4 regions of the Priestia sp. JSM ZJ58 genome follow, and region 4 is predicted to be linked to each of the others. Evidence: riboswitches for the same ligand, from Rfam matches in the RefSeq annotation. Region 4 holds a riboswitch; each other region holds the start of a gene.
What was found. A riboswitch is a leader RNA that binds a small molecule or an ion and turns the genes downstream of it on or off. The one in region 4 is predicted to bind S-adenosylmethionine.
Positions count from the first base shown of each region.

Region 1: another riboswitch for S-adenosylmethionine. It lies ahead of ACH6EI_RS04710 (hypothetical protein); the one in region 4 lies ahead of ACH6EI_RS21390 (phosphoadenylyl-sulfate reductase).
Region 2: another riboswitch for S-adenosylmethionine. It lies ahead of ACH6EI_RS13390 (Na+/H+ antiporter NhaC family protein); the one in region 4 lies ahead of ACH6EI_RS21390 (phosphoadenylyl-sulfate reductase).
Region 3: another riboswitch for S-adenosylmethionine. It lies ahead of metK (methionine adenosyltransferase); the one in region 4 lies ahead of ACH6EI_RS21390 (phosphoadenylyl-sulfate reductase).

Region 1 covers NZ_JBISEM010000001.1:917,287-925,362, reverse strand. The annotation lists gene alaP (alanine permease AlaP) at 53-1,456, opposite strand; gene ACH6EI_RS04715 (DUF1540 domain-containing protein) at 1,773-1,931, opposite strand; gene ACH6EI_RS04710 (hypothetical protein) at 2,032-2,376, opposite strand; SAM riboswitch class I at 2,440-2,541, opposite strand; gene ACH6EI_RS04705 (hypothetical protein) at 2,663-2,959, shown strand; gene ACH6EI_RS04700 (GNAT family N-acetyltransferase) at 2,972-3,418, opposite strand; gene ACH6EI_RS04695 (hypothetical protein) at 3,500-3,940, opposite strand; gene ACH6EI_RS04690 (glycosyltransferase family 2 protein) at 4,048-5,037, opposite strand; gene ACH6EI_RS04685 (DUF6044 family protein) at 5,050-6,735, opposite strand; gene ACH6EI_RS04680 (GtrA family protein) at 6,773-7,192, opposite strand; gene ACH6EI_RS04675 (metallophosphoesterase) at 7,351-8,076, opposite strand, start outside.
Region 2 covers NZ_JBISEM010000001.1:2,526,507-2,534,582, reverse strand. The annotation lists gene ACH6EI_RS13415 (spore germination protein) at 1-741, shown strand, start outside; gene ACH6EI_RS13410 (Ger(x)C family spore germination protein) at 725-1,936, shown strand; gene ACH6EI_RS13405 (YtoQ family protein) at 2,099-2,539, opposite strand; gene ACH6EI_RS13400 (ABC transporter ATP-binding protein) at 2,710-3,621, shown strand; gene ACH6EI_RS13395 (ABC transporter permease) at 3,614-4,381, shown strand; SAM riboswitch class I at 4,483-4,589, shown strand; gene ACH6EI_RS13390 (Na+/H+ antiporter NhaC family protein) at 4,675-5,985, shown strand; gene ACH6EI_RS13385 (hypothetical protein) at 6,025-6,153, opposite strand; gene ACH6EI_RS13380 (LacI family DNA-binding transcriptional regulator) at 6,278-7,237, shown strand; gene ACH6EI_RS13375 (transcriptional regulator SplA domain-containing protein) at 7,323-7,571, shown strand; gene splB (spore photoproduct lyase) at 7,683-8,076, shown strand, end outside.
Region 3 covers NZ_JBISEM010000001.1:35,834-43,909, forward strand. The annotation lists gene ACH6EI_RS00195 (alpha/beta hydrolase family protein) at 1-633, shown strand, start outside; gene ACH6EI_RS00200 (DUF2584 domain-containing protein) at 688-930, shown strand; gene pckA (phosphoenolpyruvate carboxykinase (ATP)) at 965-2,554, opposite strand; SAM riboswitch class I at 2,929-3,046, shown strand; gene metK (methionine adenosyltransferase) at 3,179-4,381, shown strand; gene ACH6EI_RS00215 (glycosyltransferase family 4 protein) at 4,413-5,558, opposite strand; gene ACH6EI_RS00220 (phosphatase PAP2 family protein) at 5,577-6,101, opposite strand; gene ACH6EI_RS00225 (gamma carbonic anhydrase) at 6,293-6,820, opposite strand; gene ACH6EI_RS00230 (alpha/beta fold hydrolase) at 6,928-7,704, shown strand; gene ACH6EI_RS00235 (tetraprenyl-beta-curcumene synthase family protein) at 7,736-8,076, shown strand, end outside.
Region 4 covers NZ_JBISEM010000002.1:4,539-12,614, forward strand. The annotation lists gene ACH6EI_RS21365 (sirohydrochlorin chelatase) at 1-239, opposite strand, end outside; gene cobA (uroporphyrinogen-III C-methyltransferase) at 253-1,032, opposite strand; gene cysC (adenylyl-sulfate kinase) at 1,124-1,723, opposite strand; gene sat (sulfate adenylyltransferase) at 1,736-2,887, opposite strand; gene ACH6EI_RS21385 (sulfate permease) at 2,940-4,019, opposite strand; gene ACH6EI_RS21390 (phosphoadenylyl-sulfate reductase) at 4,039-4,752, opposite strand; SAM riboswitch class I at 5,007-5,109, opposite strand; gene cdaS (sporulation-specific diadenylate cyclase CdaS) at 5,423-6,049, shown strand; gene ACH6EI_RS21400 (VOC family protein) at 6,147-6,530, shown strand; gene ACH6EI_RS21405 (potassium channel family protein) at 6,598-7,386, shown strand; gene ACH6EI_RS21410 (YugN-like family protein) at 7,396-7,800, opposite strand; gene ACH6EI_RS21415 (glucose-6-phosphate isomerase) at 7,901-8,076, opposite strand, start outside.

The DNA.
Region 1 (8,076 bases), on a different contig from region 4:
AGTAAGAACAAATAAACGAAAAGACCTCTTTCCAAGAAAGAGGTCTTTTCGTTTACTTCACTAGCTTTTGCTCAGTCCCAGCTGAACCTTGACTTCGTTTATGAAATCCTTTTGCGTAGTACGCAATAATAAGACCGATAAACCATAGTGGTCCGATAACAACTGCAATTCTTGTATCTGGATTGTACGCCATAAGAACAACCACCAGCGCTAGGAACGCAAGTGACACATAAGACGTTAACGGAAATAAAGGCATTTTGTATTTTAACTTTGCCTCTTCACCTTTTTTTAGCGTTTTGCGATACTTAATTTGAGAAAGCAAAATAATTCCCCAAGTCCAAATCGCACCGAATGTTGCAATGCTTGTTACCCACGTAAATACTTTGGCAGGCACAATGTAGTTTAACGCTACTCCGACTAATAACGCACCCGCTGATGCTAAAACAGCTTTTCCAGGTACGCCGCCTTTTGTCAGCTGACCGTATCCTTTTGGAGCTTCTCCGTGCTCTGCTAAGTTAAACAGCATACGGCCTGTACTAAAAATACCGCTGTTACAAGAAGAAAGAGCTGCTGTTAGCACCACAAAGTTAATAATGCCTGCCGCTGCTGGAATCCCGATTTTTTCAAATGTTAATACAAACGGGCTTCCCTGTGAACCAATTTCTTGCCAAGGATAAATCGACATAATGACAAATAATGCACCAACGTAGAAAATAAGAATACGCCAAAAGACCGAATCAATCGCTCTTGCTAGAGATTTTTCTGGATTTTTCACTTCTCCCGCGGTAACGCCGATCATTTCAATTCCTAAATATGCAAACATAACCATTTGCAGCGACAGTAAAATACCTTTGAATCCGTTCGGGAACAGCCCGCCGTTGTCCCATAAGTTTTTAATACCCGTCGCAACGCCGCCGTTCCCGATTCCAAACACAATCATTAATAATCCAACGGCAATCATTAACACAATCGCTAAAATTTTAATAAGTGCAAACCAAAATTCCAGTTCACCATATGCCTTAACAGCTAAGAAGTTAACTGTTGTCATGATGACAAGCGCCGATAACGCCCAAATCCAGTTTGGTACATCCGGATACCAATATCCCATATAAATACCAACGGCTGTAATTTCAGCCATACATGTTACAACCCATAAAAACCAGTAGTTCCAACCTGTTAGATAACCAGCAAGGGGCCCTAAATAGTCGCGCGCGTACTTGCTGAATGAACCTGCAACAGGTTTTTGAATCGCCATTTCTCCAAGTGCTCTCATAATAAAAAACATAATCATTCCGCTAAATCCATACGCCAATAATATTCCCGGCCCTGCTAATTTAATAGCAGATGCAGATCCAAGAAACAGCCCTACCCCTATGGCTGCTCCTAAGGACATCAGCGTCACATGTCTTTCTTCTAACCCGCGTTTCAATTCTTTCCCCTGAGTTTTCCCCTGCATAAACGTCTCCCCTTTTTCCAATCTGTCAAAACGAGATGAATACAGCTTTTTTGTTAGCGCTTTCATATAAATTTATGCTAAAAGTCAGCTAGGCTGTATATTTGTATTCTATCACCTTTCTCTCGTTTTTCTTTTGTCGAAAAACAAAAAAATTATCGTATCATTTTGTTTAAACGCACAATTAGACGTAGACACTGCTTTTTTACTATGTATTTATTATCGCACCTAAGTAATAGTATTTTTTTAAAAATAGAAAAACGCCGACTCAACTCCGTCAGCGCATCGTTCATTTTATGCTTTTTTATAAAACTAGCATTTATCTCGCGGGTTCAAAAGTTTTACAGCCAGGTTCTTCCGTTTCAGAAACATGGTGACTACTTTCAGGACTCACAACGTAAATGGACTCTGCACTGCATTTATTTCCCGATTTCCAATACATGCACTCATTCACTTCACATAATACACCTTGGGCCACTGTTATCCCTCCTTTTTTTGTCTTATCTATTTACTACCCGAAATAGAACGCTTCTAACATTTACATGCAAAAAAACCGCTTGTTTATCAAGCGGATCCTTTTACTGCGTGTGTTCAACATACTGTTTTTTAGCTAAATATAATTCACGACTCAGCGTGATCCGCCGTTCTCTCAAGTTCCTTAATTTAACTTGAAACTGTTCATTAGTTGGCTCTTCTTGAATTAAGCGATACGTAAAAGAAATATCTTCATTTAACTGTTTAAAATCTTCCCATATTTCTTGAACGAGTGCGGATTGTTTGTCTTCAAATGAACGATTTTGCTTCGTTTTTAGCGCGGCTAAAATTTCCTGCTGCCACGTTTCGTCTTTTAGTTCTTTTGCTAACAAGTATAGATCTAAATAATCATCAACGCTTAGCGCCTGTTGTGTATTTTTCAATGTCATCACCTTTTCTATACGAAATGTTTCTTCCTAAGAAGAGGATTTCATCATAGAAAAAGATTCCTCTTCTTATCTGTCAGAGCTAGGCTATGCTGGAATTAGCACCATTCAATGATTGTGGTTGCTGAGGCTTCAAAGGGCCAGTCCCTCCACCTCTCTAGATAAGAATATTTCGCTTTTAAATTATTTCTGACTATTCTAATATGTTTTATAGGTTACGTCAATAGCTTTTCAATAAAAAGAAAAAAGAAGTAAAATATGGTATGATTTTATAAAGGATGGTGAGCACATGAAACGATATATGTTATCTGCTTTTTTGGGAAGCTTGCTGCTGCTTCTCAGCATTGCTTTTTCATCTACTTTCCACGTTGCAATTGTCAAAACAACCGGAAGCATTGGAGGGATTATTTTAGCAGCGGCGGCTTTAGTTATGAACGCGCTTGAAGATCCCCCCTCCTCAGGTAATACAGGTGCCGGAGCTGTTGAATCACTGGATAAAAGCACCGTTTGGGCTACTTATTTGCTTTTACTTTCATTACCGAACCTCATCGCATGTATAACATCTTATGTTTTATGGACTCGCTGACATTCACCAACATTACGGACGTTTTGCCACCTGTAGGCTCATTGATATTTGTTTATCTACAAATCCAAGTTCACGGTACACATGCTGTGCAAAATTCCCAGCATGAACGCTGAGTCTGATTTCAGGGTATCCTTTGATAGACAATTCATCAATTGCTTTTTGCATTAACGGCTTGGCTAGACCTTGCCCGCGGTATTCTGGTAAAACATATAACTCGTAGATAAAGCCAATTTCTGCTTTTGAAAAGAAGTCGGCAGATGGACCGACAAAAACCCAGCCTGCAAGTTTATTTTCTTGTCTAGATACTAAATAATAACACCCTTTTTCAAGGGCATTATCAATTAGTTCATTTACGCGTTCAGTTGACGGTTGAAACTGATGCGTTGTTCCTTCAAACAGCGCATCAGCAGATTTCGTCCGAATTTCCTGTATTTCTTCTTCAGTAGCTTTTGCAATCATCACAATCTCTCCTTTCGTGTTCGTTTTCCACATACAGAGATAAATTCCTGCAAAAAAAAGTCTTCGCCTAAGCGAAGACTTTTATTTAAATTCAAAATGTTCTTGATGGTTGCCTTGTTCATCCGTCCAGTTAATCATGATGTCTAAGCCTGCCGCTTTTCCAGGAACAGCAAAATTGGCATAGCGAAAACGCTGACCGCTTTTGCTTAAGTTAGACCTTTCAATAGGAGAAAACAAGCTGTATTTCGCCTTATTTTTTCCTTCGTGCCTAAAAGCTTGGACCTGCACACGCTCTACGTCTTTTCCAATGTTTTCAACGGTTAATCCATATGTATGATAGACGTTATTTTTCCACTTTAGCTGATTATCTCCCGTCATGCTCGCTTTTGTCAGTTCGACCGACCATTGTTCAGATGATTTCTTCATTGGAAGTTTCTCAATCGAAAGAGCGCTGACATGAATGGTTGCAAAAGCAAGCCAAACAAAACAAAAAGTGCTGACTGTATAAAGTAGTCTTTTCATAGATTTTGATCTCCTTAGAAATTTTAGTAGTAGCATCTCCTATTACCTTAAAAATTATGATAAACACTTTAACAAAAAAGCCTCTCCATTCAGGAGAAGCTTCTTAATTAATGCATCAGCAAATCTTTTTGTTTGTCTAACGAGTGTTTTGTATATAAATCTCTTTCAATCGCATATTTAGGACGCTGTTTCACTTCGTTGAAAATCTTGCCAATGTATTCTCCGACAAGACCTATTCCCATTAGCTGCAGGCCGCCTACAAGCCAAATTGATAAAATAAGAGACGTCCAGCCAATTTGCGTATGATCTAAATATTTTTGAATCAGCGCATAAATGCCAAACAAAATACTAAAGAGAAACGAAGCTCCTCCAAGCAGCGTCAGTAAGCGTATAGGTGCTACGCTAAAAGACGTAATCCCGTCAAATGCAAAAGCGAGCATTTTCTTTAGCGGATATTTTGACTCACCCGCCGTCCGTTCTTTGCGGTCATATGTGACTTCCGTGGAGCGAAATCCTACTAATGGTACAAGGCCCCGCAAAAAGACGTTTCCTTCTTTATATTTCATGAGTTCACCAAGAGCACGTTTGCTCATAAGGCGAAAATCAGCGTGATTTTGAACGAGCTGAATTCCTAGCTTGTTCATAAAACGATAAAACCCTACTGCCGTGGTTCGTTTGAAAAATGTATCGGTTTCTCTGCTGTCTCGAACGCCATATACAACTTCATACCCGAGCCAATATTTCTCTACAAAAGTACGAATGACGCTGATATCATCTTGCAAATCCGCGTCAATGGAAATGACGCAGTCAGATTGCTTATGAGCTACTTCTAGTCCTGCAAGCAAAGCATTTTGATGTCCTACATTTCGCGCTAACTTTAACCCTTTTACAAACAAATTGCTGCAGCTTTCTTTTTCAATAAGCGACCACGTGCTGTCTTTACTTCCATCGTCTACAAATAAAATGGTGCTTTCACTGGATACAAGTCGTTCATTAATTAGTTCTTTTACTACAGTAGTTAATTGAAAAGACGTCTCTGTGAATACTTCTTCTTCGTTGTAGCATGGAACCACGATCGTTAAAATAGGTCTGTTCATGTTATTGCCCCCTTACTTTGCTTCATATACATACACTTTCCAAGCGGACTGTTTATCGTTAAATGCTTTTAAAAAGTGCAAACCGTCGCTTTCAGCATTTTCAATTGGCACAGCTGAAAAAATATAGCGACCGCCCATTTTCTTAAATTGGCTGATATTAAGCTGCAAATGACGGATTTTTTTCGTTGAGTCTTTTCGGTAATCATATTTTTTCCCTAGCTCACTAACAAACACATAGCAGCGATTGCCCCAATGATCATAGTAGCTTTCTAGTTTTTTATTTTTATCAAGCTCTTTGGCAATAATTTTGCGAAACTCATGTTTATATGTTAACGGATAGAAGTTGTTATACGTATCTAGCGTATAAAAGCCGTTATACTGAGCAATTGATGGATGAAGCCCTATGCTCGCTACGCGATAAGATGATTTAGGTTTTCCAATATATCTGCTTATTTCATCAAATTGATGCACAGCATAAAATTCTTTGACTGAAGGCTCGTGATTGTAGCGATAGTAAAGTTCAGGATTTGCTATAAATAACAAAAGCAGCTGTAAAATCAAACATACCCACACAAACTTTTTCCACGCCTTGCTCCTTTTCCACAAAACATAGCCGCCAACGGCAAACATCAAATAAATAATGAGCGGGCGTAAAAAGTGAAATCTAGCAAAGTTGAACGTATTAAAAAGCTGATATTTTTCTTTTAGCGGCTCCCAACCTTTATAAAACCAAAACGCATACCAAATCGACAGTAGTAGATTAAGAATAAATAACTGCAAAAACGTTTTTTCAAGCTTTTCCTTGCGATTTCGAGCAACAAACCACAATACGACAAAAGAAAGCGGTAAAATGACAAAAGTATGAAGCGTCATTACATGCGTATGCCCGAGCGTATAGTTCTTCAAAGCAAGGCGAACGGAATGTCCAAAGCTTAGAGTAGAGCTTAAAAATTCATTTCGACTCGTCGGGGCCTCCGGAAATAAAAGCGAATCAACAAGTCGGTATTCAATGAGCAGAAAGACAGCAGTCATCGCTGCAATACTGCTTAAAAAAGGAATATTCCACGCTCGTTTTTTTACTACGTCTCTTAGCCATAGCAGCCCCATCGCTGCTAAAAAGAAGAAAAACCCGAGCACAAAGCTCGCGTAAAACGGGAGCAGTAAAAGTGTAAGCCATTCCTTCCACGTTCCTTCGCGGTTTCGAATGGTTAAAAACGCCCACAGCGCCAGCGGCTGTCCTAATGTACTCAGCATGCCCGAAGGCCAAAATGGCGTAAGTGCAAAAGCAAGCGATACAAGCACTCGAATCGCATACGCATCCTTGCTTTTAATAAAATGCTTTTTTAATAACAAATACATTCCAATTAAAGCAAATACGCGCGTGATCGTTTGACTCAGGCTGTATGCAAGCATGGTCGGGAATAAACCATATAGCCACTGGATACCGCTAAATTCTGTTCCAAACGTATTCCTCGGCAATCCGTTAATAATTTGAGGTAATACGGCATGACTGGAGCCAAACAGCTCTCCGCTTCGATGCAGAACTTTATACCACGTAATATTTGAGTCTAAATTATCATGCACGCGTATATGTGAATTTTCCCCAAGCAAAAACATAGGAGATACATACGCAAGCAGCAAAAGGAAAGCGATAATAAGCAATGTTTTTTCTTTATTCATAGCTGTTTCTTTCTTCATCTGTTAACACCTATTTCCATTTCATAATGACTAAAAGCTAATCGTGGACGACTGCTTCTTTTTTTGTATTAAATACAAAGTATTTTTGACCCGTATAATTTAAAAGCGTATACAGACCTGTTCCAATTAATATACCGACGTCTTTTTTGAACGGACGCACCGCAACAGGAAGTTGATGCAATAACCAGCTGGAGAACTGCAGTCCAATATAGTAAGACAAGCCGTAGCAAATGCCAATAACTAAAATAAAACGCAGTATGCTTTTTGATAAATGAACTCCGCTTTTAAACGTAAATATTCGATTTAACACGTAGCTGACGACTGCCCCCGCTGCATTGCCAACGAACGTCGCTATCCAGTAATGATGAAAGATATGAAGCAACACATACATAATGGAGAGACCTACTGCTGTATTGACCAGTCCCACTACTAAAAAACGTACAAAAGATCCTTTCATATAAACTCCTTTTGATTTTGATACTTTCATAAAAATTACATATTATGACTTTAAATACAGTTTCAGTGTAGCAACTCCACTTAAAAATCTAATGAAAATAACATTAAAAACAGATGAAAAAAAGCTAAAAGAATCAATAAAAATCAGGATTCTTTCAGCTATTTAGTAGAGCCTTCAATCATTAATTTTTGATCGCTTTGATTATCAAACGCATCCACTGCCGCTACTTCTATTTGATACGCAGTATGAGGCTGCAAACCGGATAACGGAAGACTTAAAACATCCGGAACAGGATCGCTGTAATATTGAGAAAATGCATTATATGTTTTGACCACTTTTCCAGTTTCTTTATTTTTGACGGTAATGCGATAAGAATGAACCATCAGATTATCCACCGCTTGCGTAAACTGGATATAAAGCTGATTTGCTGAAGCTTTTTCTTGTATAACAGAAATAGTAGAGCTTGGAAGAAAAATCGGTTTTACTAAATCTCGCTCATTCGTGTAGTGAAATTTTTTTGTATCTGCAGGTGTGTCAATTTCCCACGCTTCTCCCGTCCACTTATTGGCGTGAAAATCCCGCCTTTTAACGACTACTTTTCGATTATAAACCTCTACAAGAAGACCTTGACTCACATCTCGGTAGCCAGGAGGAAGTTCACCTTGTAAATATCCAGCACCAGGCCATATATACCGAACAGAAGACGTTGCAAGAGAGGTGAAATCTCTTTGAAAAATAGTACGAGGGTCGTCCAACGGATGGTGGGTATGACCAGAAAACGTAATGACCTGCGGATAAGGTTTTAACGTATTGTAAAGAAGCTGTTCATTCACTTCTATCCCCCATCTGTTTTTCCCGTACAATGTATTGTTAATAGGCTGATG
Region 2 (8,076 bases), on a different contig from region 4:
ACGTGGGCTATTATTATGCCATTTATGTGGATAAGCCTCTATTTAATTAGAGGGGGCATTAATCCGATCGCTCGACTGTTTGAAATTATATTCCCTATTACCGTTATTCTTTTTTTACTGGTAGCTTTTATGAGTATGAAAATATTTGAAATAGATAATCTGCGCCCCGTACTTGGATCAGGAGTCCTTCCTGTATTAAAAGGGGTAAAAACAACTGCTCTTGCATTCACCGGTCCTGAAGTCATGTTAATCATTTTAGCTTTTATGAAAGAACCGCACAAAGCAGGAAAAGCTGTGCTAGTTGGAATTACTATTCCTATATTTATTTATGTGATTACTGTTGTAATGGTGATTGGAGCGTTATCGATTGATGGAGTAGTAATAAGAACATGGCCAACGCTTGATTTAATAAGGAGTTTTGAGCTGACAGGCTTGATTTTTGAACGATTTGATTCCTTGCTTCTAGTTGTATGGATCATGCAGATGTTTGCTTCTTTTACTATTAACCATTACGCCGCTTCATTAGGACTGTCTCAGCTTTTCAAAAAAAACATTCATCCATTTATGTATGGTTTGCTTCCGGTCATATATCTTATTTCCATGATTCCTAAAAATATTAATGATGTATTTAAATTGGGAGATATGATTGGCAATATCGCCTTAGTTTTATTTGGCTTTTTGCCGCTGCTTCTTCTCATTATTTCAAAAGTAAAGGGAGTAAAATATGAAACAAACCTTTAACCATTTCCAGTACCTATTGGTTTTGTTTTCTGTTTTTTTGCTCTTTCCTCTGGCAGGCTGCTGGAGCAGTCATGAAATTGAAGAGCAAAGTTTTGGAGTGGGTGTGGCCTATGATAAAGGTAAGGAGTCCATAGCTGAAAAAGAATTTGATGAACAAGGAGAAGGGTATACTAAAAAGAACCTGATTACGTCAACTTATCAACTTATCACTCCTCAAGTCGCAAGTTCAACCACTAAACAAGGAGGACCGCAGCAGAAATCTTACGTAAATATTTCGGAAACAGGAGATTCTCCTTTTCAAATGCTTCGTGAATTATCTTTAAGAAGTGACACTCCTTTAACTAGTCCTCATATGAAAGTAATGGTTATCAGTGAGGCCCTTGCACGAGCGTATAGTTTAGAGCAATTAGTGGACCAAACTCTTCGGGACAATGATTTTAGACCTAGTTGCCTTGTGTTTATTAGTAAAGGAAGAGCTAGCGACACGTTAGAATCAAAAACAGCAGGAGAGATCCCAGCTTTTCACCTGTATGGAATGATAGACAATACGTATCGAACAACGCGGGTTTTACCGCCCATGCCGCTTATTAAATTAGCAAGCAAGATTCAAACTGGATCTAGTTTTCTATTGCAAAATGTATTATCAGCAAATGGAGAAATCAAATTTGCGGGTGCTGGTATAATTAAAGGGGAAACAAGCAAAATGATTGGTTTTTTGAATGAAGAAGAACTAGATGGTTTGGCTTGGATTACAGGGAAAGGGAAAGGCGGGCTAGTAAAAAGCTTTGATAAAAAGACCGGTCAGCTGATTGTATATGAAATAGAGTCTATGAAAAGTCACATTCAACCCCATGTTAAAGGAGATAATATCTCTTTTGATGTACACATTGAATCAGTGGGAAGGCTATCTGAAAGTTGGATGACCTCAGGGAGCTCTTTTAATAATCAATTTTTACAGAATGCGCAAAAAACTTCAGAAAAAAAAGTAAAGTACCTGGTAAGAAACGTACTAGAAAAAATGCAAACAAAATATAAAGTTGATGTTGCAGGTTTCGGAAATCAATTGAGAATTAAGCAGCCTAGAACATGGATGAGGGTCAAAGGAAATTGGGATCAAACATTTAGTGAAGTGCCAATTAACTATGATGTGAAGTTAACGATTAAAGATTATGGAGCATCCGGGTCAAAAAAGTAAGCACCCGACTGTAACTTTGCTTATCGTTATGTCAAAAATGAAAAAAACCTAAAAAAATAATAATCTCGGAACTTCCCACGAAATACTCATCGTATGCTTCGTACAGAGCCTTCAACAAACAACAAATAAGAGCTGCCGGTTTTCGACAGCTCTTATTTGTTGTTATTCAAAAATATAAGCTAGTGCTTGAAGAGCCTGTTCTGGCGTTTCGACTACAACTTGGGCTTTGTTTGACAGTTCTTTAAGCGGGTGGTGCAGTTTTTCAGGGCGAACCAAAATTAGCGGTTTATCTAATGCGATGGCTGTCGCTGCATCCATTGAGCTGTTCCACTGCTTGTATTTTTCACCAAATAAAGCAATGACCACATCAGATTTTTTAAGGAGCACCTGCGTGCGTAAATTATTAATTTGAGAAGCAGCTTCATCTTTTAAGACAGCGTTAGGCTGTTTTCCTAAAATTTCTTCTCCAATGTTGTCGGAGCGGTCATGGTCTGTCATGGGACCGACAAAGGTAAGGGGAAGGTTTAATTGTTCCGCTTGGTTTTTAATTTCGTCTCGCCAGTTATCGTGAATTTGCCCGGCAAGGTATACGGTTAAGTTCATTATGTAGAAGTCCTCCTCTAACTAAAGTTTGTTTTATTTTATCAAATGTAAGCGGATAATACGAATGATTTGAATGAGCTACTTTTCCAAAAATAAGGTTATAGTAGACAAATAGTTAAAAAAGAGAAACAATAGAAGGCGTATTGCTAATTAAAGAAAGGATGTACATGATGACAGAAACAGTGCTACAAGTAGATCATGTCAGTAAAGTAATTGGGAAGAAAACCATTTTGCATGATGTATCCTTATCGGTTGAGCGCGGTGAGATTTTCGGGTTGCTTGGTCCGAATGGCTCTGGAAAGACAACGCTAATTCGTACCGTCGTAGGACTCATTAAAGAAACAGAGGGAACGATTACCGTTAACGGCTTTCCTTTAAAGGAACAGTTTACATCAGCTATGAAATCAATTGGAGCGATTATTGAAAACCCTGAGTTCTATGATTATCTGACGGGCTATCAAAATTTAAAACACTTTGCTAATATGCATGAAGGCATCACATTAGAACGCTTGGATGAAGTCATTGCGCTAGTAAAACTTGAAAACAGCATTCATGCAAAAGTGAAGACGTATTCTCTTGGGATGAGACAGCGTTTAGGAGTAGCTCAAGCTATTTTACATAAACCTGCATTGCTTTTACTAGACGAGCCAACAAACGGTCTAGACCCAGCGGGAATGAGAGAATTTCGTACATATTTACAAACGCTTTGCAGGGAAGAAGGAATTTCAATTTTAATCGCGAGCCACTTATTAAAAGAGGTAGAAGCACTATGTGACCGCGTTGGTATTATTCAAAACGGCGAGTTAAAAGCTATTCAAGATCTATCTCCAAATCGTCAAGATCAAGGGATGTATGTAGAATTTGAAGTATCTGACGCGCAAAAAGCAGCGGATCTTTTATCTCAAGAATTCCAAGTAACAATAAAATCCGATAGTATTGACGTAGTGATTATGAAAGAACAAATTCCAGCTGTGAATAGAAAATTAGTGGACAGCGATATTTTAGTCTACCGAATCACTCCTGTTCATGAGACGCTTGAAGATTCCTTTATGTCCGTTACGGAAGGAGAGCATCATGCTTAAGTTAATTCAAAATGAACACATGAAATGGTTTCACAAAAGAAGTACAAAAATCACGTTTATTACAATCGGCATTTTAACTCTTTGTATGGCTCTTTTAGTGAAGAAAGTGTCAAACAGTGCAGGAACAGAAGACAACCTCTTACACTTCTTGTCATTTAGTTCGGGTATGCTGATTCTCGTTCAATTTTTCGCGCTTGCTGTTGGAGGGTCAATGGTTGCAAAAGAGTTTGAAGCAGGTACCATTAAGCTTCTTTTAATTCGCCCGGCTAGACGCTCAACGATTTTAGCATCCAAGTATCTAACCCTCATTTTAATTAGCTTATATTATTTACTAAGCTATTTGCTTTTTTCGTTTGTATGGGGAGCATTGTTCTTTGGCTTTACCAGTCTAGAAGGAGATGCGCAGCTGCTTAAAAACATTACGCTTACGTATGACAGTGCGTATATGGAAACGTTTATGATGATGACGTTTGCTTTTATGCTGTCGTCTTTATTTAGAAACAGCGCGCTTGCTTCTAGTCTAGCTATTGTCGTAAGTATCGGGGCGAAAGCAGTAACTGGAATAGTATCACAGTTTGGTTTATGGTGGGGGAAATTTTTACTGTTCGCCAACACAAACTTTGTGCAGTATATGGACGGAATGAAGACGATGTTTGACGGCATGACGATTCCATTTTCAATCTTCATTTTAGTTGCACACTTTGCCTTCTTTATGGGCGTAGCTTGGGCAGCGTTTTTAAAACGTGACGTAGCTAATTGATGTGAGAATTTTCACACTATATATTTTTCTAAAATAGCATTTGACAATTAAATAAAAAGAGATTACAGTAGTGAAAGACTATTTTTAAAACAACTATAAACTTCTTATCAAGAGAGACGGAGGGACTGGCCCTATGATGTCTCGGCAACTGGCTGTACGCAGTGCGGTGCCAAATCCAGCAGACGATGTTTCGTTTGGAAGATGAGAAGGGTAATCTTATGATACAAATAAGAGACCTCTTCTTATCAATAAGAAGAGGTCTTTTTTTATTACGTAAACAAGAGGTGTTAAGAATGGAACAACAAAAAGGAAACGGCTGGGCGCTGTTACCGCTGGGTGTCTTTTTAGTCCTGTTTGTCGGATCAGGAATTATAACGGGAGATTTTTATAAACTGCCTGTATTAGTAGCCATTATCATTGCAGCCATTGTGGCGCTGGCTATGAACCGCAAAGATTCATTTAATGTAAAAGTGGAGCGTTTTGCTAAAGGAGCAGGGCATCCTGATATCATTATTATGGTGCTTATTTTTATTTTAGCAGGTGCTTTTTCTCAAGTTGCTAAAGGCATGGGAGCTGTTGATTCAACGGTAAACTTAGCTCTGTCTGTGCTTCCGCAAAGCTTAGTGGTAGTTGGAATCTTTGTTATTGGCGCATTCATTTCAATTTCGATGGGAACGTCAATGGGAACAATCGCTGCGTTAGGGCCTATCGCTGTAGGGATCAGTGAGCAAGCGCATGTATCCATTACATTGGCAATTGCCGCTGTTATTGGTGGTGCAATGTTTGGAGATAATTTATCTATAATCTCTGATACAACCATTGCGGCAGTTCGTACGCAAAAAACAAATATGTCAGATAAATTAAAAGTAAACTTTTTTATCGTACTTCCTGCAGCGATTGTTACGGTAGTTTTATTACTTGTAATGACGCTAGGCAATACATCATCAGTAGAAATTAAAGGTTTTAGCTGGTTTAAAATCTTGCCTTATGTCGGCGTACTAGTTGCTGCCATATTTGGTGCAAACGTATTAAGCATTTTAACCGGAGGAATTGTATTAGCCGGCGTGATTGGATTAGCTGACGGAAGCTACACGCTTTCTTCTCTTGCTAAAACTGTGACAGAAGGTATTGGCGGAATGTCGGAATTAATTATTTTATCTCTTTTAATTGGCGGAATGGTTGAACTCATTCGCTATAACGGCGGTATTCAGTTCTTATTGAACTTATTAACACGACGCATTCAAACAAAAAAAGGCGGAGAATTCAGTATCGCTGGATTAGTAAGTTTAACCAATTTAGCCACGGCTAATAACACGATTTCAATTATTACAGCAGGTCCGTTAGCGAAAGAAATCGCTGATAAGTATTCAATTGATAATCGTAAATCAGCCAGTCTGCTCGACTTGTTTTCATGCAGCGTTCAAGGGCTTATCCCTTACGGTGCACAAATGCTTCTAGCAGCAGGATTTGCTAAAGTTTCACCGATTGAGATTATTCCATTTACATTCTATCCAATGTTAACAGCGGTTTGCGGTATCATTGCGATTGTAATTGGCTTTCCTCGTTTAAATAAAAAATCAAAATCATCTAAAGAAGTTGCGTAATATCAAACCCTTAAAAAGAACATTCTTTTTAAGGGTTTTTTACTGTTTGAAAAAATCAGTCGGCTTTTCTTCATCTAGCTCCTTCCAAAGTGTCTCATTTTGTTTAAGTGCATAAGCCGCTCCTCCGATTTCAATTCCGCATAATAAAATGAATAATAAAATACCCATGATATGACCTCCTTATATAAGTGAATAAAAACATGATTGTAACGGGTTTAGCTTATTGCTGTTTCACTTTATAATGAGAATAAAGTATGAAACGCGTTTCAGCGCAAGAGAAAAAGGTGAAAACATGACAAATATCCGAGATATCGCAAAAAAAGCTGGTGTATCTGTTTCGACCGTGTCACGGGTTTTAAATCATCATCCGTATGTAAAAGAAGAAAAGCGCCGTCTGGTAGAAGAAGTAATTCAAGAACTTAATTACGAACAAAATATTAATGCCGTTCACTTATCAAAAGGGAAAACAAATATGATTGCCGTCGTCTTGCCTTTTATTAACCATCCTTATTTCAGTCTGCTTTTAGAAGGAGTGGCCTCTCAAGCATTAGAAAAGCAGTATCAGCTTGTTATTTGTCAGACGAACTATGATGTAAAAAAAGAAGAAGAAGCGCTTCATATGCTAAAAACAAAGCAGGTTGATGGAGTGATTATTTGTTCTAGAGCAAGCAGGTGGAGCACGATTGAATATTATCAGCAGTACGGGCCGATAGCCGTGTGCGAAAACGTACAAAATCGTTCTATTCGCTCCGTATACGTTGATCATTATGCAGCTTTTAAGAAAGCGCTCATGTATTTAAAAGAAAAAGGATATACGGATATTGGCTATTGTATTGGAAGAATGACGGGTACAAATAGTCAACAGAGGCAACAAGCATACAAAGAATATGTAGAAAGAATAAATCAGCCTTATCATCCAGAATGGGTTTTTCAAGGCTGTTTGAACGTGACAGACGGTGAAAAAGTGGTGGAAAAACTAGTGCAGATGAAAAATCGGCCTCAGGCGCTTTTAGTAACAAACGATCAAGTAGCTATCGGAATAAAAGCTCAGTGCGAACAAGCTGGTATGTCAGTTCCAGGCGATTTAGCTATCATTGGTTTTGATAATCATCCGCTTTCTTCTTATTTACAAATTACAACGATCGAACTTCCGCTTAAAGAAATGGGAGAAACGCTTTTTAAACTAGTCGGGAGCAAGGATCTTCAAAAAATTGAGCTTCCTTTTCGGTTTATCGAGCGTAAAAGCGTATAAATTCTTGATGACGTTATGGGGTGTTTTTACCGGATAAAATGAGCAAAAGCGGACATCATACGAGTAAAGTAAGAAGAAAAGGATGATGATCGTGGAGAAAAAAGAATATCAAGTGGGAGATCAAGTATTTGTTATTTATCGAAATCCTCATACGGCAAACGTTGCCAATATTAATCAAGCTGAAATTGTTGAACATCCTGAAAACAAAGGCGAAAAAGCGCTCTTTTTACATGAGTCTTATCATTTGTTAGCTGAAGATGATGCGGTGTATTCAACGTATGAAGAAGCAGAGAAAATGTATAACAAGATATTTGATTATGAACAATATGACTGACGCAAGGCTCTCTTAAACAGAGAGCTTTTTTTGTGTGAAAAATAATTACCAAGGATAGAGTCTTTTTGTTTTTCAAACGCTATTAGTATTAGAAAAAAGGAAGTGTACATGATGATAAAACCTTTTGTACCTCAATTAGTATACATTGAACCAGGGGCAATGGAGTACCCGCTTGGTGTTCAATTAAAAGAAAAATTTGAGAAGATGGGAATTGAGATTCGTCAAACAACTTCTCATAATCAAGTGCGTAATATACCGGGAAAAAATGATTTGCAAAAATATCGGAATGCCAAGTCTACTTTAGTAGTTGGTGTGCGTAAAACCTTGAAATTTGATACATCTAAACCGTCAGCTGAATATGCAATACCTTTTGCAACAGGGTGTATGGGGCACTGTCACTATTGTTATTTGCAGACAACAATGGGAAGCAAACCATATATTCGCACGTATGTGAATGTTGAAGAAATATTAGGTCAAGCAGAACAATATATGCAGGAAAGAGCCC
Region 3 (8,076 bases), on a different contig from region 4:
TACTTAAGAGGAGGTATTAAGAACGTAGGAACGGTTCGCCCTGCTCGACTCATTCAATTTGCTTCACAAGGTTTTATTGTGATGGCTCCGTTCTATAGGGGAAATCAAGGAGGCGAAGGAAACGAAGATTTTGCAGGAGATGATCGTTACGATGCTTTTGCTGCTTACGATTTACTGAAACAGCTCCCTAACGTCCACCATGACCGCATTCATATTTTTGGGTTTTCACGAGGGGGAGTGATGGCTTTACTCACAGCCATTGAAAAAAAAGACAGCCGTTCTCTTGTGCTATGGGGAGGCGTCACGGATATGGTGCTGACATATGAAGAAAGAGAAGATTTAAGAAGAATGATGAAGCGGGTGATTGGAGGAACTCCTTCTAAATATCCTGAAAGATACGAATGGAGGACACCTTTGCATCGTGCTCATCTCGTCGAGCCGCCGGTCTTGCTTATTCATGGTTTAGAAGATAAAAACGTCTCAATTGATCATTCCTATCAGCTCGAATCTAAACTAAAGAAGTCCAATAAAAAAGTTACCAGCTGGTATTTTGAAAACTTTCCACATGCTTTTCCACCAAAAGAAAACCGAGAAACGGTAAAGAAGTTAACGAAGTGGATGAAAGCGCAATAAAAGATATGCTACGATAGAAAAAACAAGTAGAATAACAGTGAGGAGTGAGAGAAAATGGGGATGCCGCTAGAATTAAATACAATGATTGTGACAAAAGGCAACGAAAAGCGTGTAACAGATAACATTTTTCAAGTTGAGAAAAAAGGATATCGTTTGTATCCGTTGGATATTCCATTAAACATTCACAAAACGAAAAATGGAGAATGTATTGGAACTGCTGTTGTGCGTAAGGTAGAAATGGAGCAGGAAAAAACCATTGTCACATATGAACTGACAAAATTACATTCGACTAACTAAAAAACCGATCGTCTATAAGACGATCGGTTTTTTATTAGACTCTAGGTCCGCCTAATGTTGAAATGTCCGATGCTACATCATTAAAACGCTTGAAGTTCGCTTTGAATTTAGCGGCAAGTTCAGTTGCTTTTTGGTTATAAGCTGTTGCATCGTTCCATGCTTTAGAAGGCTGAAGCACTTCATCAGGAACTCCCGGAACATGAGTTGGAATCGATAAACCAAAAATAGCATCTGTTACTGTTTCGGTATTAGCTAGTTCTCCTTCAAGAGCTGCTTGAACCATAGCTCGAGTGTAACTTAACTTCATTCGTTCACCCACGCCGTATTCACCGCCGGTCCATCCAGTGTTTACAAGGTAGACATTTACGTTATGTTCATCGATTTTCTTTCCTAGCATTTCTGCATAAGTTGTTGGAGCAAGAGGTAAGAAAGGCTCACCAAAGCATGTAGAGAAAGTAGCCTGTGGCGATGTTACGCCGCGCTCTGTTCCAGCTAACTTACTAGTGTATCCGCTCAGAAAATGGTACATCGCTTGTTCTTTTGTAAGCTTGCTGATTGGAGGTAAGACGCCGAAGGCATCAGCAGTTAAAAAGACAATAGCTGTAGGGTGCCCAGCAACGCTTGGCAATACCGTATTATCAATAGAGTCAATTGAATAAGCGGCACGAGTATTCTCTGTTAAACTATTATCATTGTAATCTGCTACTTTCGTATTTTGATTCAACACTACATTTTCCAGTACTGCGCCGAAGCGAATTGCATTAAAAATTTGCGGTTCTTTTTCTTCGGAAAGCTGAATGCACTTCGCGTAGCAGCCTCCTTCAATATTAAATACACCAGAGCTTGACCAACCGTGCTCGTCATCTCCGATTAAACGACGGTTTGCATCAGCAGAAAGCGTTGTTTTACCCGTTCCAGATAAACCAAAGAATAATGCAACGTCACCTTCTTCTCCTACGTTAGCAGAACAGTGCATGGATAGAATATTGTTTTGAGGAAGCAAGAAGTTCATCACTGAAAAAATGGATTTTTTCATTTCACCAGCGTATTCAGTTCCTCCAATTAGCACAATGCGTCGCTCTAATGAAAGAATAATGAAGGTTTCCGAATTCGTCCCGTCTGTTTCAGGGTCAGCTTTGAACGTTGGAGCTGCTACAATTGTAAACGGCTTCACATCATCATTTGTTTTTTGTTCAGCTGAAGGGCGAATGAATAACTGCTGAGCGAATAGGTTGTGCCATGCAAATTCATTAACTACTTGAATTGGTAACTGATACTTTTTATCAGCTCCAGCATATCCATTAAAAACAAAAAGTTCATCCTGCTTCTTTAAGTGGGTTAAGACTTTTTTGTATAGCGCATCGAATCGCTGAGCAGAAATTGGCTGATTGACGGGTCCCCATTCAACCGTTTTTGAAGATACAGCATCGCTTACAATAAATTTATCCAAAGGAGAGCGGCCTGTATATTTTCCGGTTTCGACTGACACAGCACCTGTAGAAGTCAGCGTTCCTTCGCGTCGAGCTAGAATTTTTTCAACAAGTTGTGGAACAGATAATTGGTGTTTTGTTGTTTTTAATTGAAGCAAACCATTTAATTCGATAGACATATCAACAGTACTCATGTGCACTACCTTCCTTTTTTAGCTATTATTTATTCATTAATGTTTGAAATTTATAATTAGTATAACACATTTATTTAATTATTCTATACTATTTAACTAAAAATGTTTGTGTATTATAAAAAAATGTACGTTATACCTATTTTAGACACATGTATATGTGCTAGAAGCGAAAAAAGTGAAGCTATTTCAAGTGAAAGCCTTTTTTTGGTCTGTCTTGTTAACCAAACTTCGTGATCATTCTTAATAAGGTATACTATTTTTAAATTTGAGTATGTTACATTAAAACAGATTCAAACATAAAGAGATGATTTCCATTTGAATGTTGTTGACAGTGAAGCGCTTTTTCATGTATTATATGTCCTTGAACGGATACTCTCTTATCCCGAGCTGGTGGAGGGACAGGCCCTGTGAAACCCAGCAACCATCGTCATTTTTTTGTGTAGACGATAAGGTGCTAACCTGATGCAAGGGCACAACCTTGATCGATAAGAGTGAAAGGCTTATGTAGAATTTGATACCTTTCCTCGATACAAGGAAAGGTTTTTTTATATTTTTTAACGTGTAATGAAAATAAGGGAATGAGTACCGTATCACAATGTATCGTATTTATAAGGAGGAAAACTGATGTCAACACAACGTCGTCTGTTCACGTCAGAATCTGTTACAGAGGGACATCCCGATAAAATTTGTGACCAAATTTCTGACTCAATTCTTGATGCTATCCTAGCAAAGGATCCAAATGCTCGTGTTGCTTGTGAAACAAGCGTAACAACTGGTTTAGTTTTAGTAAGCGGTGAAATTACAACTTCTACTTACGTGGATATTCCTAAAACAGTTCGTGAAACAATTAAAGGAATTGGCTATACTCGTGCAAAATACGGATTTGATGCTGAAACTTGTGCAGTATTAACATCTATCGACGAGCAGTCAGCTGATATCGCTGCTGGTGTAGACCAAGCGTTAGAAGCACGTGAAGGTCAAATGTCCGATGAAGAAATCGAAGCAATCGGAGCTGGAGACCAAGGGTTAATGTTTGGTTATGCATGTAACGAAACAAAAGAATTAATGCCTCTTCCAATTTCATTAGCTCATAAACTTGCTCGCCGTCTAACAGAAGTACGTAAAGAAGAAATTCTTCCTTACCTTCGCCCGGATGGTAAAACACAAGTAACAGTTGAATATGATGAAAACAACAAACCTGTTCGCATCGATACAATTGTTATTTCAACTCAGCATCACCCAGAAGTAACGTTAGAGCAAATTCAACGTAACTTAAAAGAATATGTAATTAATCCAGTTGTTCCAAATGAGTTAATTGATGAAAATACAAAGTATTTCATTAACCCAACAGGACGTTTCGTAATCGGCGGCCCTCAAGGAGATGCTGGTTTAACTGGTCGTAAAATTATCGTTGATACTTACGGCGGATATGCTCGTCACGGCGGCGGTGCATTCTCTGGTAAGGACGCAACAAAAGTAGACCGTTCAGCAGCTTATGCAGCTCGTTATGTTGCGAAAAACATTGTAGCAGCTGATCTTGCTGATAAATGTGAAGTACAACTAGCATATGCAATTGGTGTTGCACAGCCAGTATCTATTTCAATTGATACATTCGGTACAGGAAAAGTTTCTGAAGAAGTACTAGTAGATGTAGTACGCAAAAACTTTGACCTACGTCCAGCAGGCATCATTAAAATGCTTGATTTACGTCGCCCAATTTATAAGCAAACAGCAGCTTACGGTCACTTTGGTCGTACAGATGTGGAGCTTCCTTGGGAGTTCACAGACAAAGCTGAAGCATTAAAAACTCAAGCTTTAGCTAAATAATAAAAAAATCTCCGTGAAAACGGAGATTTTTTTATGCCCATTGAATACCTTCAGCAGATTTTTCTACGACATCTTCATATTCTGAAAGCAAATGCTGAAAAATGGCGTCCCATGATTGAGTAAGAGCATAGTGTCTCGCTGCATGGCTAAAGTGAAGCCGCTGGTGCAAATCATCAAGTAAACCTGTAATAGCCGAACTGAATTCTTCTAAGGAGTGAGGTTTGCAAAGGTAGCCGTTTCGCCCGTGCTGAACCATCTGTTTAACTCCTCCTGCATTTGCTGCCACCACGGGAGTTCCAGAAGCAAGAGACTCCAGTACGACATTTCCGAACGTTTCTGTTTCTGAAGGGAAAACAAACAAATCAGATGAAGAATAGATATGAGCAAGTTGCTTACCTTCAAGAAAGCCTGTAAATGTCATATGCTCAGATGCTTGCTGTTGCATTTGTTCTTTTAAAGGACCATCTCCCACAATAAGCCAGTGAACTTGGTGGCGGATATGATCAGGTAAAGATCGGGCAATTTTTAGTAAAAAATCAGCGTTCTTTTCTTTAGCTAACCTTCCTACATACGTTAAGATGTAGGGTTTTTTTATATTATATTTAATACGAATATCAAAGCGGTCATAGTGGGGATGGAACAATTTGTGATTTACCCCTCGCGACCAAATAGCTACGTTGTGAAACCCTTGTTTTTCTAGCTGCTGTTTGGTCACTTCGGAGGGAGCGAATAATTTTTGTACAGGTTTATAAAACCATTTCATATATTTTTGCAGTGGTACACGCATTTTTTCAAGTTCATAGTGAGATAAATAATCATCAAAATTGGTATGATAAGAGCCGACAAGAGGAATACCTAATCTTTTCCCGTAATAGGAGCCGCAAAGCCCCATTGTAAAAGGAGTGGCCAAATGAATAAGAGAAGGGTTGAATTCCTGCAGCTGCTTTTTAATTTTTAGAACGTTTGGCAATGAAAAGCGGCTGTTTGGATAAAGGAAAAACGGCATGCTAGGCGAGCGGTGAACGTATGTTGAAAACGACCGATTATGAGCAAATTCAGGAGCAAATACCTGGATGGGAATTTGCTTTGATTTGACATACTGAGTAAATTGATAAAGTGTTTTAGCAGCTCCGTTAACTTCCGGAGCAAATGTATCTGTAAATAAAGCAATTCTCATGAGTACTCCTCCTATCAATTAGACTAAAAATATGTTCAGTGAAACAGCACCTGAAAAGATGCCGAGTATCAGGCCTACCATGACATCCGTCGGATAGTGCAGACCGAGATAAATTCTTGAAATGCCTACCGTTACTGCAAGCGGCAAAAGAACGGCAGCGAAGGCTGGGTAAGTAATCATCAGAGGGGTAACTAACGAAAAAATAGCCGTTGTATGCCCCGATGGAAATGAATGATCTTTTAATGGATTTTCTAATACTTTTGTATGCTTTAGTTGAATATAAGGCCGTTGTCTCGGATATAGCTTCTTAGCAATGGCAACAGGAATATGGCTAACGGCTAGAGAAAACGCACAGGCGTAAGCGACGGATGAAGGATGCAGAAATAGCAGCAAGCACGCTATCACAATGGTAAACGTGGCTCCGCCGGCATGAGTTAGTAAACGTAAAAATCTATTTAAGTGCTTTCGATCAAAATGTTGATTTACACTTTTGAATAATCGGCATTCGGCATCGTATACATACTGAATTAACTTGGCTTTCATAGAGTCGCTCCCTTTTTAATAAATACGTCTTTATTATTCAGTTTAATCTTTAATTGTGGAGGCAGTACTAAAACGATGTAAATTAATATGGAAATTTCTTTACAATTGTGGAGAGAATAGAACATGATTAGAGAGTTTGTGGAGATACTAAAAAAATTCCCTCAGTATGACTTTCTGAGGGAACGTTTCCTTTATAATGAAGAATCAGATTTCTTAATAGACTTATAATACTGCCCTTTTTCTACATATTCTGTACGAATGCGCTGCATATCTTTTAAATCCTCCTCAGTCAGAGTGCGGATTACTTTAGCAGGTCGACCGAGTGCGAGAGTATTAGGTGGTATTTTTTTACCGGGAGGCACTAAACTTCCTGCACCGATAAAAGCACCTTCACCAATTTCCGCACCGTCTAAAATAATAGAGCCCATGCCAATGAGCGCGCGTTTGCGGATGATGGAGCTGTGTAAAATAACTTGATGTCCTACTGTCACATCATCCTCAATAAGCAAAGGAGCATTTGGGCTTTGATGGAGTGTTGATTGATCTTGTATATTTACTCGTTTACCTATAATAGTAGGTGAAACATCTCCTCTAATAACGGTGTTAAACCAAATGCTGCTTTCTTCACCAATGGTGACATCTCCAGTAATCGTGACATAGTCTGCGAGGAAGCAGCTGGGTGCAATATTAGGCATTTTTTCTTTATACGGATAAATCATCAAATCATCTCCCTTTATTAGTTGAAAAAAAGTAGTAAATCTTCTAATGTAAGTGTACAAAGGTTTTTAAAGCAGGTAAACAAAAAAAGGAAGAAGGAGTAACTCAAATGCATAAATGGGAAGCAGTAAATCCAAAAGGCGTTATTGTCATGGTCCATGGAGCAGCGGAGCATCACGGGCGCTATCGCTGGCTGATTGAGATGTGGCGTTCGGTTGGAATGCACGTAATCATGGGAGACCTTCCTGGCCAAGGCTTAACAACGAGAAGAAGAGGACATATCCTATCCTTTGATGAATATGTATATGAAGTGGAAGAATGGGTACGTGAAGCGCAAAAATATGATTTGCCTATTTTCCTGTTAGGACATAGTATGGGAGGACTGGCGGTTATTCGTACGCTGCAGACAAAAAATCTTCCTATATGGGGTGCGATTCTTTCCTCACCTTGTCTAGGATTAAAAGAGCAAGTACCAGCTTACTTAGATATGTTATCTAAAGGATTAAATAAAGTCATGCCGAACAAACTTTTTGATTTGGGTCTTACTGTTGAAAAAGCAACAAGAAATCAAGAAGTTCGAGATGAAGATGAAAACGACTCACTGTACGTTACAAAAGTTTCTGTAAGATGGTACCGAGAATTGATTCAAGCTGTTAACTTAGCTTTTAAAGATATCGATCGTTTGCCGGATGTTCCGCTTCTTGTGATGCAGGCAGGAGAAGATAAAATTATTGAAAAGCTGATTGTTAGACAGTGGTTTGATGAAATAGAGCTAAGTGAAAAAATCTACAAAGAATGGTCTCAGCTGTATCACGAAATCTTTAATGAGCCTGAAAGAGAATACGTTTTTACATACGCGAAAAGCTTTGTTGATCTTCACATTTAATGAGTGCTGTCAGAAATTGAGGTGAAAATAAATGAAGATTCCGTCTCGTCCTATTTCATTAATGAGAAAAATTTATCGAGAAGTGTTTCCCGTCGTTCATCATGAGCTTAACCATTGGCGGGAACGGGCAAAAGAGATTCCTAATAAAGAATTACGCACTCAAGCATTGGCAAGTATCGATACAAAAACTTTTCATTGTGAAGGAGGCGGTATCCTATCGATTTTAGCGAAAGAAAACATGATTGAATGCGTAAAATTTATCGTTGCCTACCAAACAATCAGCGATTACTTAGATAACTTATGTGACCGCAGCAATTCGCTCGATCCTAAAGATTTTGCAGCCTTACACGAATCGATGCCAGATGCGTTGAC
Region 4 (8,076 bases):
ATATCATGTTTTGCATGGGCAGCTGTTAATAACAGCAGCGGCACAATGGCAATACGAGTAGCACCTTGTTCAATACACGCTTCAAATCCTTGTTCAATAGTAGGGTAAGCTAGCTCTAGGAAACAAACTTCTTGAATCGGTACATCTAGATTTTTTTTACATCTTTCAATAAAAGCAACTGCCTGATCAGCGCCTTCTTTTACGCGGCTGCCATGGCAAACATATAAAACTGCATCCATATAATCAACCTCTTTAGTAAGCTTCTTGTGCATACGAATAGTAATGCTGTCCAGTCTTCTCAAACCAATTCAATCGGTCATGAAAATTTACAACTTCACCAACGATAATCATACTGGGATTTTCAATTTGTTCTTCTTTAACAATATCAACAATTGTACCAAGAGTTCCAGTTACAGTGCGCTGGTCCGCACATGTGCCCCAGTGAATCAAGGCAATTGGCGTAGCTGAGGTTTTTCCATGTTCCATTAACTGTTGGCAAATGTACGGTAAGTTCCTCACTCCCATATAAATGGCAAGAGTATCTACACCTTTGGCTAGGCTATCCCATTTGATTGCATCATGCTCGCTGTCTTTACGGTGTCCTGCTACAAAAGCAAAGCTTGCGCTGTATTCCCGGTGAGTGACAGGGATTCCTGCATAAGCAGCAGCTGCGATACCTGATGTAATTCCTGGAACAATTTCAAATGAAATGCCCTGTTGCACGAGAGCTTCTGCTTCTTCCCCTCCGCGTCCGAAAACAAATGGATCTCCGCCTTTTAAGCGCGTTACAATTTTCCCCTTTTTAGCGAATTTCACTAAAAAGTTATTGATTGTTTCTTGCTTGAGGGTATGGTAGTTTGGAAGCTTTCCGCAGTAAATAATATCAGCATTACTTTTAGCATACTCCAGCAGGTCCTTATTCACTAAACGATCATATAAGATAACATCTGCTTGCTGAATTGCTTTCAACCCTTTTAATGTAATTAAATCTGGATCTCCTGGTCCTGCACCGACTAGATATACTTTCCCCATGAATGCCTTTCACCCTTCCATCATTTCCACGTCTCCGCAGCGCTCCCAAATTTTAATTTGAATTAGAACAGCGGACAAAGTCCGCTGTCATTTAGATGAATTTTCGGTTAGATAAATATTCAATAACAGTTTGTACACATTCTTCTACAGACTGTGTGCTTGTATTAATTGTTACTTCAGGATTAGCAGGTGACTCATAGGGAGAATCAATTCCTGTAAAATCACGGATTTCTCCGCTTCTTGCTTTTTTGTAAAGGCCTTTTGGATCTCTTTTTTCACATTCTTCTAACGGACACTCTACGTATACTTCCAAAAATTCATTCCCCTCTAAGATCTCACGCACTTGAGCGCGATCTTCTTGGAATGGAGAGATAAATGCTGTTAGTACCACTTGACCGCTGTCTACGAACAGCTTAGAAACCTCACCGATACGGCGAATATTTTCTGTACGATCTTCAGCAGAAAACCCTAAATTCTTGTTTAAGCCAAAACGAACATTGTCACCATCTAATACATAATTGCGAATATTTTTATCAAAAAGCGCTTTTGCCACTGCGTTTGCTACGGTAGATTTACCTGAACCCGAAAGGCCCGTAAACCATAATACAAAACTGTGATGATTATTTTGCTCGCGTCTTTCCTGTTTTGTAATTCCAGCATCATGCCACGTAATGTTTGTTGATTTACTCACTTCAACCGCTCCTTATTTTGAAGATACTTTTTGTTTTGCTAATCCCTTAATTAACACTTCAATTACTTCTTTACGGCTGAATGTGCTTGGTGGCACTTCTCCGTTACGAAGCATTTCACGTACCTTGGTACCAGATAGAATCATATGATCTTCCTTGCTGTGAGGGCATGTTTTCGTTGATGCCATCGCTTCACACTTCTTGCAGTAGAAGCTGTGTTCAAAAAATAAAGGTGTAATTCCTAATTCATCTGCCGTAAAGTTACTGAAGATTTTTTGTGCATCATATGTTCCGTAGTAGTCACCAACACCAGCGTGGTCACGGCCTACAATGAAATGCGTGCATCCAAAGTTTTTTCGAACCATTGCATGGAAAATAGCTTCTCTAGGTCCAGCATAGCGCATTGCAGCAGGGAAAACTGCCAAAGCTACACGATCGCTAGGATAATAGTTCTCTAAAAGTACTTCATAACTTTCCATACGGATATCTGCTGGGATATCATCTGACTTTGTTTCTCCTACAAGTGGATTTAAAAACAGGCCGTCTACAATTTCTAATGCTGTTTTTTGAATATACTCATGCGCACGGTGAACAGGGTTACGAGTTTGGAATCCAACAACCGTTTTCCAACCGCGCTCTTCAAATGCTGCTCTTGTTTCAGTTGGATCTAGGTAATACTTTTCAAAACGCGTTTTAGGTGTACGTTCTACAAGTACGATTGGACCTGCTACATATACATTTGGGCGTTCCATCATTTTCTTCACACCAGGGTGGGCAAGTTCTGCTGTGCGGTACACATTTTCCGCTTCTTTTTCTTTATTTGGCGTATATACTTCAGAAACTTCTAAAACACCATATGTCACACCGCTTTGAACTAGTTTTACTTTGTCGCCAATGTTTAATTCTTTAGCCTGCTCTTCTGTTACGGGAAGAGTAATAGGAATACTCCATACAGTTCCATCTGCTAGACGCATATTTTCAACAACTGATTGATAATCTTTTTCTCCTAAAAACCCCGTAATTGGGCTGTAAGCACCAATCCCAATTAGTTCTAAATCACTTAGAGCCATGTTGTCTACTTCAATTTCTTTTGTTAGTGAAGTGTAGTCATATGTTGGTTGATATAAATTAATTAATTCTCCACCGTGTGCTTGAATTGTTGTCATTTTGTAAAATCCTCCTTAAGTAATTAACACAATATAATAAAAAGCAATTGAATCACGCAGTCATTTTTTCTTTTTCCGACTGCAAGCTTGCTCTTTTTCTTCTAGTCGTTCTAGCTAAGCTTAGAACACCTGCTGTGGCAATGCAGCCACTAGCTAGCACCACAAATGAATATAAGTCGCTTTCAAGTACTAATTTCACAAGAACATATGAGATTACGAGTGAAAATACAGGGGATACCACCCAAACCTTTAACATTTGAATGACCACTTCGCGCTGTTCTTTCGTAAATCCCGTTTTCGCTGCGCCTATCCCAATAATAGAAGACGTAGTGACCTGTGTAAGCGGTACTGGCAAACCAAACAGTGAAGCTGCTGTAACAAGAGAAGCACCAGTACCTGAAATAATGCAGCCTTCCCCTACAGAATAGCGAGTAATTTTTTTTCCGTTTGTTTCAATAACTCGGCCTCCTAGTAAAAGAGCTCCGAGTGCCACCGCCAATCCTCCTGCTATGACACCCGTTGTAGCATCCATTAACCCAGCTCCTACTAGAGGACCGACAGCATTTGCCACATTATTCATTCCAGCTGAGAAGGCTTCAAAGAATCCCGTCGCTATAACTAAAATCGTTAAAACTCTTTTCCACTTTCCCTCTGCTTCTTTTTTATGCGCTCTGCGTTTTATCACTTTCCCAATCAAAAAAGCAATGACAAATGAAACTAGCGGAACAATAATCCAAAAAGACATGACAATTAAAAGTTTTTCTACATACAGAGATTGATAAGCTACTCCTACTCCAACAACTGAGCCAACTGTTACTTCACTTGTTGATAGAGGGATACCAATCAAATTCGCGAAAAAGAGTGACAGCGTTGCAGCAGCCAGAATGATAATAACTAATTCTACTGACAGCAGTTTTTCAGGTATGATACCTGAACTGATGGTTTTTACCACCTCACCGCCTCCGGTAACAGCTCCGAGCACAATTCCTACAGCACAGATGAACAGGGCCACTCTTCGCTTTTTAATTGCACCGGAGCCGTATGAAACGCCCATAGCAGCTGCTGCACCGCTTGCCCCAATATTCATTGCAAAAAAAAGCGCAATGATAAAGGCAACATATAAAAGCATCATTTATTCAGCTCTTTCGTATTTAAGATTCGTGTAATCCGCACTCAACTTTTTGTGTACCTGCCCATCTTCCTGAACGTAAATCGTCTACATTATAGGCAGGTGCGGTACAGGGCTCACAGCCGATACTTGGGTAGCCTTGATCATGAAGTTTGTTGTACGGCAAATCATGCTTATACACATAGCGCCAAATTTCTTTCCATGACCAATGAATTAACGGACAAACTTTCACCTTCTTGAATTTCTCATCTTTATTAAAATAATTCGTGTTGGCACGAGACTCAGACTGCTCGCGTCTCAAACCAGAAATCCACGCATCATAAGGAGCAAGGGATTCTCTTAGCGGAATGATTTTTCGAATTTGACAGCATAAGTTAGGCTGACTCTTCCAAAGCTCATCTCCATGTTTTTCAGCTTGTTCTGCAAGAGTTAAATCCGGCTTTTTCATATGAATACGTAAATCAGGGAAGCGTTCTTTAATTGCATCAATCACTTCATATGTTTCTTTAAAATGAACGCCTGTATCTAAAAAGACAATTTCAGCGTCTTTTTTCACTTTTGAAATTAAATCAATTAACACGATTCCTTCGATCCCAAAGCTTGACGCATAAATAATTGAATCTCCGTAGGTATCATACGCCCACTGCAATGCTGAAAGGGCTCCTTTTGTTTCATCTTTACTGTCGAACTCTGGAAATGTATCGCTCCAGTTTTCGTACGTATATAAGTCTGCCATTTTCTCCACTCCAATTCTTAGTTATCCGCGTTATCCAATAAAAAAAGACGGTTTTACCCACTAGAATTGGATAAAACCGCCTCTAGTGTGTCTAGTCAGCGAAACTATTTAATTCTTACTTTACTTCGGCGTGTTCAAAAATTTGTTTTAAGTCGGGGTTTACAGTCATTGGTTTCCCTTCTCAAATTATCGCTTGCGCTATATCAAAATAAAAAGTCTTCCGTATTGAAAGACTGGGTAGGCAATAAATTTTCACCTTATCTTTCAAAATGATACACACTTTGCTGGAATTAGCACCTTGCTAAGCAGGTTGCCGGGGTTCAGCGGGCCAGATCCCTCCACCACTCTTGATAAGCATTTTTTAAAAATTTTAGCATATTTAGAATATTTGTCAACATTAAAAATCATATATCCGATAAGAAAACTATACTTTAAATTCACAGAAATATCTATACTTTTATTTAAAACAACATATGTAAATTTAACCCAAATGTGAACATATCAGTTTATAAAACGCTTTCTTTTTTCTCCAACTTTTGATGTTCTCTTGCTAAATAAAACGCAAAATCTCTCTATAAAATTAATAGCGGATTTATAAGCTTTACGGATAATTCACCCACATTAGCACACATTACAGATAACACTGACTGACAGATAGGAGCTATATAAGATGGAGAGACAACCCTTTCAATTAGACGATACAATTAAAAATAATGTACGAACATATTTACAGCAGATTTCAACTGAAGCCTCTAATTTAATTAAACATTTAGACACGAGTGATCATTGTATCCTATGTGATTTTGAGGAGATGAGAAGGTTATTTCAAGATGTTCAAGCTACGGCCGCCTCTTATTACTTGCGTCATTACTTATCGCCTTATACATTTGAATACGCTGCTCTGTCCCTAGCTATTCATAACCTCTCTGAGAAACGTCACGGCGCTTTAATTGTCATTGAACGGGAACAAAATGTTGATCCTCTTATTCAAAAAGGAATGCCTATTCAAGCTCCTGTCAGCGCTACGCTAGTTGAGACACTGTTCTATCCAGGGACACCCTTACATGACGGAGCTGTCCTAATTAGAAATAATCAGCTTATTTCGGCTGCTAATGTTTTACCTCTCTCGTCTATTATTTCAACGAACAAAAAATTGGGAACACGTCACCGTGCAGCCATTGGAATGTCAGAAAAATCGGATGCATTAATTTTAGTTGTATCTGAAGAAACAGGCAAAATTTCGTTTGCGCTTGATGGAAGCCTCTACCCTATTCACTCCAGCAAAAATATGATTTAAGAGCCCTTTCCTAATAAGCAGCCCTATCTTGACTTCTATATCCTTTCTCTTTAATATATTTCATAGTTTTTACATACTATAGATACGGGTGATGCATATGGCAATTTTAAAATTTGAACATGTAGGCGTTCAAGTAAAGGATATAGAAAAATCTATTGAGTTCTATACACAAAAGGTGGGATTAGAGCTCATCGAAACACTACCACATACCGATCCGTCTTTGAAGCTAGCTTTTCTAGGTTTAGAAGGCAATGTAATCGTAGAGTTAATTCAAGGGTATAACTCAAGCTTACCTAATGAAGGTAAAGTTCATCATTTTGCGCTGGCAGTAGATGGAATTGAAGAGGAGTTTGAGCGTTTAAAATCAGCAGGCGTTTCATTTGTGGAAGAAAACATTGTAACTTTGCCAAATGGAGCAAGATACTTATTTTTCTATGGTCCAGACAAAGAATGGATTGAATATTACGAAGTAAAAAGATAAAGATATCTTATACCTTCAGTGAAAAATGGTCATACTGTGGCTATGACTAATCACTGGAGGTTTTTTTATGATGGAATGGCTATTATTTCGACTTTTTCGTCGTTCTATTTTAGTGCGGCTTCTTTTTATTATCGGCTGCCTTGTTTTACTTTTCGGCATGCTTATACATTTCCTAGAGCCGCAAACGTTTGGGAATGTGTTTGAAGGAATTTGGTGGGTTATTATTACAATCTCTACTATAGGGTACGGTGATTTTGCTCCCACCACTACGATTGGAAGGTTAGCTGCAATTATTTTAGTCCTGATTGGAACGGGATTTATTACTACTTATTTTGTCACGCTTTCTAAAATTGCTGTTTCCGCCGAGAGCGCTTATTTGGAAGGAAATTTAAAGTTTTATGGAAAAGATCACTTCATCGTTGTTGGGTGGAATGAGCGCGCCAAACTCGTGCTAGAGTCTTATCGCGACGCATTTCATAAAGAAGACATTGTTCTTATCGACGACTCTCTGACTAAAAATCCCATGATCTGTGATCGCGTTCATTTTATTAAAGGAAGTCCCTCTCACTATGAAGTATTAGAACTTGCCAATGCTCGGTACGCAAAAAAAGTGCTGATTACTGCGGATCAGCATAAGACAGAAGAATATGCAGACATGAATACGATTGTTACGCTAGTCGCTCTGCAAGGATTGAACCCTTCTATTTACAGCATCGTTGAACTGTTAACAAAAAAGCATATTCAAAATGCGCAAAATTTGGGGGTAAATGAAATGATTAAAACAAACGAGTTGATTAGTCAAGTCATGTACGAACATATTTTTGTAAAGAAATTAGAGAGTTTAAGAAAAGAATAATCCTTTCAATTATTGAAGCAGCGCCTCTTCTGCCTCTCTAATTAGCTCTTCTCCTAAACTGATATACTTTTCTGGAAATGAAGCGTCTGGGTCTTGGGGTTCTGCAAACTGATTAAATGAAGCACCCATGTTTCCATTGTGAACATTGTCATCTAAGCCAATTTGATACTTATGTGAAAGTAAAAATGGCGTACCAATCTGTACGGTTGTTCCTTTAGAATCCAGTTCTCCATTCGTAGCTGTAAACGGGATACGTAAAAACTGATAGCCGACTTCATCATTCATCTTATAGTCGAATGAACCATGATCATAATCCCAATTTCCTCCAATGTTATACCCAAGCGGCTTAAGCGTTTTTTCCAATTCATAAAGCTTGAATAATGTGCCGTCTAATCTTGAAGATAATTCAATCATCTTATCCCTCCTCTGTTTTAACATGTCCTTTTTCCAGCTTTTTATCCTTTATCTCAAAAGCAAAAAAGTTCACCTTCTAACAAGAAGGTGAACTTTTTATTTATTTCAAACGCTTTTCTAATTCTGCTTTTTTCTCTTCAAAACCAGGTTTTCCAAGAAGAGCAAACATATTTACTTTATATGCTTCTACTCCAGGCTGATCGAACGGATTTACTCCTAGTAAATAGCCGCTGATTGCGCATGCTTTTTCGAAGAAGTATACAACATATCCAAATG